2 linked regions of the Pigmentiphaga aceris genome follow. The protein of the gene in region 1 binds, or shares a complex with, the protein of each later gene. Links are inferred from orthologs where the notes say so. Each region holds a gene or a part of one and is shown in the gene's direction. Other genes may lie near its edges.

The links.
Region 2: FXN63_RS06330 (region 1) and rpmF share a complex: the UniProt entries of both Escherichia coli proteins name them as parts of the 50S ribosomal subunit. The link is inferred for Pigmentiphaga aceris from one-to-one orthologs.

The regions. Positions count from the first base shown.
Region 1 is NZ_CP043046.1:1,500,510-1,504,507, reverse strand. The notes cover bases 163-3,034. They hold FXN63_RS06330 (type B 50S ribosomal protein L31), read left to right. Parts: upstream 163-1,402; coding sequence 1,403-1,666; downstream 1,667-3,034. Other genes in these bases: FXN63_RS06325 (ArnT family glycosyltransferase), read left to right, coding at 1,871-3,034; rho (transcription termination factor Rho), read left to right, coding at 163-1,214. Outside these bases: more of rho, read left to right, coding at 1-162; more of FXN63_RS06325, read left to right, coding at 3,035-3,628; FXN63_RS06320 (MATE family efflux transporter), read left to right, coding at 3,625-3,998.
Region 2 is NZ_CP043046.1:3,401,177-3,405,449, reverse strand. The notes cover bases 536-3,409. They hold rpmF (50S ribosomal protein L32), read left to right. Parts: upstream 536-1,818; coding sequence 1,819-2,001; downstream 2,002-3,409. Other genes in these bases: FXN63_RS14735 (beta-ketoacyl-ACP synthase III), read left to right, coding at 3,325-3,409; plsX (phosphate acyltransferase PlsX), read left to right, coding at 2,237-3,328; FXN63_RS14750 (YceD family protein), read left to right, coding at 955-1,587; FXN63_RS14755 (Maf family protein), read right to left, coding at 536-658. Outside these bases: more of FXN63_RS14755, read right to left, coding at 1-535; more of FXN63_RS14735, read left to right, coding at 3,410-4,273.

The DNA.
Region 1 (3,998 bases):
CCGCCACCCTTGAGATCGACAACGCCAGCCGCCTGCGCAAGCAGGAACTGATGTTCGCGATCATGAAACGCCGCGCCAAGCAGGGCGAACAGATCTTCGGCGACGGTGTGCTGGAAGTGCTGCCGGACGGCTTCGGCTTCCTGCGTTCGCCGGAAACGTCTTACCTGGCCAGCACCGACGACATCTATATTTCGCCGTCGCAAATTCGCCGTTTCAATCTGCACACTGGCGATTCGATCGAAGGTGAAGTGCGCGTTCCGAAGGACGGCGAGCGTTACTTTGCGCTGGTGAAGGTGGACAAGGTGAACAACCTGCCGCCGGAACAGGTCAAGCACCGCATCATGTTCGAGAACCTGACGCCGCTGCACCCGAACCGCCCGATGCGCCTGGAACGCGACATCAAGAGCGAAGAGAACCTGACCGGCCGTATTCTGGACATCTTCGCGCCCATCGGCCACGGCCAGCGCGGCCTGCTGGTCGCCAGCCCGAAGTCCGGCAAGACGGTGATGATGCAGCACATGGCCCACGCCATCACCAGCAACCATCCCGACGCCGTGATGATCGTGCTGATGATCGACGAGCGCCCTGAAGAAGTGACCGAAATGCAGCGCTCGGTGCGCGGCGAAGTGGTTGCATCCACCTTCGACGAACCGGCCACCCGCCACGTGCAGGTTGCAGAAATGGTGATCGAAAAAGCCAAGCGCCTGGTCGAGCTGAAGAAAGACGTGGTGATTCTGCTGGACTCGATCACCCGTCTGGCGCGTGCATACAACACCGTGGTGCCGGCCTCGGGCAAGGTACTGACCGGTGGTGTGGACGCCAATGCGCTGCAACGCCCGAAGCGTTTCTTCGGTGCCGCGCGCAATCTGGAAGAAGGCGGTTCGCTGACCATCATCGGCACGGCGCTGATCGAAACCGGCAGCCGCATGGACGACGTGATCTACGAAGAATTCAAGGGCACCGGCAACTGCGAAGTGCACCTGGAGCGTCGCCTGGCTGAAAAGCGTGTCTACCCGGCCATCAACCTGAACAAGTCGGGTACCCGCCGCGAAGAACTGCTGATCAAGCCCGATGTGCTGCAGAAGGTCTGGGTGCTGCGCAAGTTCATCTACGACATGGACGAAATCCAGTCGATGGAATTCCTGCTGGACAAGATGCGCGCCACCAAGAACAACGGCGAATTCTTCGACATGATGAAGCGCGGCGGCAGCTGATTTCCGCTGGTGCAGCCCTGAAACGGTCGGATCGGCAACAACCAGACCGTTTTGGCTTGTCAACGCGACGCCCTCACGCGATAATGTAGGGCTTAATCGACAACGGGAACGTTGTCGGGCAAATGGGGGCACTTTCCCCGCAGGGCTTTTGCCCCGCCCGACTGGCGACCCACTACCAGGAAATTGCCATGAAAGAAGGCATTCACCCGAACTACCGCGACGTGGTCTTCCACGATCTGCAGACCGGCACCAAGTTCATCAGCCGTTCGACCCTGAACTCGCGCGAAACCATCGAACTCGATGGCAAAGAGTATCCGCTGTTCAAGTGCGACGTGACCTCGGAATCGCATCCGTTCTACACCGGTGCGCAAACCCGCATCGTCGAAACCGGCCGCGTTGAAAAGTTCCGCCAGCGTTTCGCCCGCACCACCCCGACCACGAAGACTGCATAAGCCAACGGCTTGCGCTGACCTCAGGTCCGGTAAAAAAGGCAGCTTCGGCTGCCTTTTTTGTTTTTCATCGTTTCAGGCGATACACGCCTGTCGCCATCCACTGCCGATCGGCCCCATCGGTCGCAAGACTATGACTGCCGGCTCGACGCCACCGGGGTATAGTGCGGCCCTCGCCCGCCGCGGAGCCGGATCCACGTTGCCTTCATGATCAGCACCACGCCATCCAAGTTGTCCACCCCTGCCCGCCTGACCGCGCCGGCCACTGCCAAGCTTCCACGCTGGGCTTTGTTCGCCTTGTGCGCGGTGTATATCCTGGCCGGGCTGATCGGGCGCGAGCCCTGGAAATCGGACGACGTGATCGGCCTGGCGCAGATGTGGACGGCCGCATTCAGCGACAACGCCTGGATGCATCCGCAGGTGGCGGGCATTGCGGTGTCTCAGAAAGGCCCGCTTGCCACCTGGGTGGGTGGTGGCCTGATGGTGCTGCTCGGGCCGATTCTCGACCCGATCATGGCGGGTCGGGTTGCCAACATTCTGTGGTTCACGATCACCGCTTCCAGTCTTTGGTACGGCGTGTACCTGCTTGGACGACGTGCCGAAGCGCAACCGCTTGCGCTGCCTTTCGGTGGCCAGCCTTCGCCGTCCGCCTATGGGCGCATGCTGGCCGATGCAGCCCTGCTGCTGTTGTTGGCAACCCTGGGATTTTTGTGGCGCAGCCATGAAACCTCGGCTGAACCCGCAGCCGTGGCTGCGCAGGCGCTGGCCTTCTACGCCCTGGCCCGCATGGCCGACCGGCCGCGCAGCGGGGCGATCACCCTGGGCGTGGCATTGGCGGCGGCGTTCTTGGCGCGTGGCCTGCCTGCCGTCGCCCCCTTGCTGATCACACTGCCGGTGCTGTTCCGTCCGGGCACGACCCTGGTGCGGGAAATCCGTTGGCTGTTCCTGCTTGCATTGCCGATTGGCATTGCGCTGTCGCTGGCCTGGTGGATTCCGGCTGCCAACAGCAATCCTTACTGGATGAACGGCTGGTGGCATTGGCACGGCAATGTGCTGGGCTGGATTTCGCAGCAGGGGGCCATTGGTACCTTGCGCAATCTGCCCTGGTTCCTGTGGCCGACCTTGCCGCTGGCTGCGCTGGCTGCCTGGCGCTGGCGCGGCCATCGCGCCATGCTGCATGTGCAACTGCCGCTGGCGCTGGGCGCAGCCGCTTTTGTGATGCTGTTCTTCACCCAGCGACCCAGCGACCCGGAATTCCTGGCCTTGGTGATTCCCTGCGCAGCACTCGGTGTCTTCGTGCTGCCCACCCTGCGACGCGGGCTGGTCAACGCGCTCGACTGGTTCGCGCTGATGAGCTATTCGTTTGCGCTGTTCGTGATCTGGCTGGGCTGGACCGCGCTGTCGACCGGCGTGCCGCCCCGGCTGGCCCGCAATATCGCCCGCCAGACCCCGGGTTTCATCGCCGAGTTCTCGATTCTGTCGATCGGCATTGCAGTGGCCGCCACGGTCGCCTGGATTGCGCTGGTGACCTGGCGGGTGCGCATGCGTCCGGCGGCCATGTGGCGCGGTTCCGTGCTGTCGGCGGGCGGCATGGTGGTCAGCTGGCTGCTGTTGATGACCCTGTGGCTGCCATCAATCAACTACAGCAAGAGCTATCGCGTGGTGTCGCAAGGCTTGGCACAGGCGCTGGAAGCCGAGCACCGTGTCGTCGGCAAGACCGCCTGCGTGCGTACCATCGGCCTGGGCCTGCCCCAGCGCGCCTCGTTCGCGTTGTTCGACCAGTTGGTGTTCACGCCCTCACCGAACTGCCCGCTGGTCCTGATTCAAGGCTCACCAGACCAACTGGTGATCTACCAGCGCCGCCCTGATCTGGAAGGTGCCGTGGTGCGTTGGGACGGTGGCCGCGCCAGTGACTTGCGTGAACGCTTCAGGCTGGTACGCGTTCCCGAGGCAACCGCACCATGACTTCAGCGGTAAGCGCGCCGGGTGGATTCCGGCGCGCAGCATGGCGCATCGTCAAGCAAGCCTGGCCGGTATTGATCAGTCAGTGGGCCAGCATGGCATTTGGGGTGATGGACACCGCGATGACGGGCCACGCCTCGCCCACCGACCTGGCAGCGATGGCCTTGGCGGCATCGGTATTCATCAGCGTGTTCGTGGGCTTGATGGGCGTGCTGCACGCCATGATCCCGATCATTGCGCAGGACTTCGGCGGCGGCCGCATGGCCGAGATCGGCCGTACCTGGGCGCAAGGCGTATGGCTTGCAGCTGCCTTGTCAGTGGTGGGCGGCGTGGCCATGCTGTTCCCCGACGTGTGGCTGAGCATGTCTGGCGA
Region 2 (4,273 bases), 1.9 Mb from region 1 along the record:
CGAAATTCGCCAGCATGCGGGTCAGGGCGATCAAAGGCAGGCCGATCAATGCGGTTGGGTCGTCGCTGTCTATGCGTGACATCAGCGCAATGCCGAGGCCTTCGGCCTTGGCGCTGCCTGCGGTATCAAGCACAGCTTCAGCCTGCAGGTAGGCGATCAGTGCGGAATCCGGCAAGTCGCGGAATGTGGCCCGAGTCACCACGTCGATCGACTCGACACGCTCGCCATCATCGACCGCCAGGGCGCTGTGAAATGACACGGTATGGCCGCGCATCGATTGCAATTGCGCAAGCGCCGCCTCGAAGGTGCCGGGCTTGCCGATTGGCTGGCCGATCAGGTCGCGCACGGTGGGATGAAAAGGGATTTCGTCAGCAGGTTGCGACAGCGCGCCGCTGGGTGCCGGGATGCGCGTCGCGTCCAGCGTCGCAACCTGATCCGCACCGATCACCACTGCGCCGGGGCGCAACTGTACGCCTGCGCGCGCCTTGGCGCGCGCCAGACGCATGGCGAGTGCCACGGGTGTTTCTCCTGCCAGCGGTGTCTCATCCACCTCGGGGGAAACCACCTCGAACGGGAGTTTCAGACGTCCCAGCAGTTCGCGACGATAGACCGAGGTAGAGGCGAGAATCAGTGGGCGGGCGGGGGTTTGAAGGGGCATGTCAACGAATGAAAGCGTAAGTGGCGGCGTCTGTTATTGGGGCGGGCGAGTGGAGTATGTCGTGGAAGTCCGTCGACCATACCTGCCTTGCGCCGTAAGTGTTTGACCCGCTTGGGTTTTTCCAGCTATTATCCTACGTTTTACCGGCTACCTTTTGGTTGCAGTGTTGGTTGAGGTCTTTGGTGGTGCTGTTTCAGCGTCTGTTGAAGGTCAATCGAAGGTCAATCGATGCTGGCTGATCACTGCTCAGGTGCTCTGAAATTGGCCGGTTGTTGCTTTACAGGTATTCATTGCCCATGGTCGCGTTTCTGATCGACGCCTTTGATTTTGTGCGTCAACCCGGGCGCGAGGCGCAGGGGGCTGTGGCGCTCGAAGATATGGAGCGTCTGGTTGAAGATCTGCCGATCCAGAACTCGGATGCCCGCTGGCATGCCAAGTCTGAACGGGGCCCGTTGGGCGAGCCGTTGATCCGTCTGACCATCGATGCTGAAGTGGTGCTGGAATGTCAGCGATGTCTGGCTGATTTTGCCTTGCCGCTGCACACCGAGGCAGTCCTGCACATCGTCAAAACCGAAGCGCAGCTCAATGCCGACGACATCGTTCACGAAGGCGATGATGACGGCGAGGGCGACGAAGATGATGTCGGCGCAAGCGCCTTGCCCGAACGCGTGTTAGGATCGCCCCGCTTCGATCTGCTTGAACAGGTCGAAGATGAGCTGATCTTGTGCGTGCCGTATGTGCCGCGTCACGATGTCTGTCCAGAGCCGCTGGTAGTGCCAGCATCGGTTTCGGAAGATGTCTCTGCCAAAAAAGCAGATAATGACGGGCAGCAAGACCCAAGCAGTACTGATGAAGCGGTTGACGGCGCGGAAGGCAAGCGGCCATCCCCCTTCGCAGTACTGGCGCAACTCAAGACGCGCAAGCCCTGAGTTCCGGGGGCAGAACCTGACAAGGCCGGTGTATGGCGCTTGGCAGGGCGGCTGAAGGTCAGCCGAACGGACAGCTTAGAAACACAGATTGCAAGAAACGATGATGCGTCGGGCACGCCTGCGCAGGCCGTCATTGTCAAACAACGTCAAAGCAGGTAGTAGAAAGGGTTAATCCCGCGGCGCCCGAATCAGGCTTCTGGCTTACAATGCGCGCCGTCAGAAGGAGTCATCATGGCTGTTCAGCAAAATAAGAAGTCGCCGTCGAAGCGTGGCAACCACCGCGCCCACGATTTTTTGATCAACCCGCCGACGGCCATCGAGCCGAGCACGGGTGAAGTGCACCTGCGTCACCACATCAGCCCCAACGGCTTTTATCGTGGCGTCAAGGTCATCAAGACCAAGAACGACGAGTGATACCGGGCGGCCCTGGGGTGAACCTGCTAGGGCCGTTACCCAAGGGTGGGTTGCGGATGTCAAGCGGGACACGTGTCGGAGTATTCGGTGCGCGTCTTGATCGGCAGCCTTCCCCTGGGCACTCGCGGAACCATTTTTCCGATATCGCCTGTCTTCCTGATCATCCCGCCATCCAGCTTGATGCTGGCCGGCGCGGCATGATCATGTGAAGTCGGGCGTTCTTGCGTCCATGTCCATGATCCGAATTGCGATCGACTGCATGGGGGGCGATCACGGTCTCCCCGTGACGATCCCTGCTGCCCTGAATTTCCGCGACCATCATCCTGATGTGCATCTGCTGCTGGTTGGCTTGCAGGATCAGATCGAGGCGCAGCTTGCCTCGGCGCGTAGTGCGCTGGGTCGTGACCGTTTGGAAATCGTTGCGGCGACTGAAGTCGTTGCGATGGATGACCCGGTCGAAGTCGCCTTGCGGCGAAAGAAAGATTCCTCGATGCGCGTGGCTGCGACCCTCGTGAAAGATGGTCGTGCCGACGCCTGCATATCCGCCGGCAACACCGGTGCCTGGATGGCGATCTCGCGCTATGTACTGAAGACCCTGGACGGCATCGACCGCCCGGCGATCTCCACTGCCTTGCCCAATCAGAAGGGTGGGGTCACGTACATGCTTGACCTGGGTGCCAACGTCGATTGCACGGCGCAGCACCTGTTGCAATTCGCCATCATGGGTACTGCCATGGTGGCCGCCATCGAACAGCGGCAAAAGCCCACGGTGGGCCTGCTCAACATCGGTGAAGAAGTCATCAAGGGCAATGACATCGTCAAGCAGGCGGCTGAATTGCTGCGTGCCAGCCCGTTGAACTTCACTGGCAATGTCGAAGGCAACGATATTTATACCGGCGTGGTCGATGTGGTCGTCTGTGACGGTTTCGTCGGCAACGTCGTGCTCAAGGCCTCTGAAGGCCTGGCCAAGATGCTTGGCAGCTTCATCAAGGAAGAGTTCAAGCGCTCGCCGCTGACGCTCCTGATGGGCGCTGTTGCCAAGCCTGTGCTTGGCCGCTTCCGCAATCGCGTCGACCATCGTCGGTACAACGGTGCAGCCTTGCTCGGTCTGCGAGGCGTGGTCATCAAAAGCCACGGCTCTGCCGATGCCTATGCATTCGAATGCGCACTGAAGCGCGCACGCGGTGCGGTAGCCAACGATATGTTGTCGCTTACCACGCAGGTGGTGGCGCAAATCAACCAAAGTCTGCAGACGCCTGCCGAATCGACGCTTACGCGTGTCGACGCAGGTGCCAACGCACAGTCCAGCCACGGAGATCGTCAATGAGCGCAGTCACGTCAATCTGGTCCAAGCTTGTTGGGTCGGGGAGCTGCCTGCCGCCACGCGTCGTCAGCAACGATGATCTCGCTGCAGACCTTGCAACGCGTGGTATCGAGACCTCTGACCAGTGGATCGTCGAACGCACCGGCATTCGTCAGCGTCATATCGCCGAGCGCGGTGTGACCACCAGCCAGCTGGGTACCGAAGCTGCCAAGCGCGCACTGGCCGATGCCGGTGTCGATGCGTCTGAAGTCGATCTGATCGTGGTGGCGACCTCCACGCCCGATTTTGTCTTCCCCAGCACGGCCTGCCTGATCCAGGCCAATATCGGCGCGACCAACGCTGCTGCCTTCGATGTGCAGGCGGTGTGTACCGGCTTCATCTATGCGTTGACGACGGCTGACAGCTTCATCCGAGCTGGTCGGGCGCGTTGTGCACTGGTGATCGGGGCCGAAGTGTTCTCGCGCATCCTGGACTGGAGCGATCGCGGCACCTGCGTGCTGTTCGGTGACGGTGCGGGTGCAGTGGTGTTGAAGGCTTCCGACGAACCCGGTCTGCTGTCGGCCAAGTTGCATTCCGACGGCTCGCAGATGAAGATCCTGTGCGCAGCCGGCAACGTGGCGTATGGCGAAGTGACCGGCGACCCGTTCCTGCGTATGGAAGGGCAGGCCGTGTTCAAGTTGGCGGTCAACGTGCTCGACAAGGTCGCACGCGAAGTCAGCGAAGAAGCTGGTATAAGCGTTGCCGACATCGACTGGTTGATTCCGCACCAGGCCAATGTCCGCATCTTGAACGCCGTGGCGCGCAAGCTGGACCTGCCCAGCGAGCGTGTGGTGGTCACGGTGGACCAGCATGCCAACACGTCTGCGGCAAGCGTGCCGCTGGCGCTGGATGTGGCGCGTCGGGACGGTCGTATCAAACCCGGACAGCTGGTTATGCTACAAGGCGTCG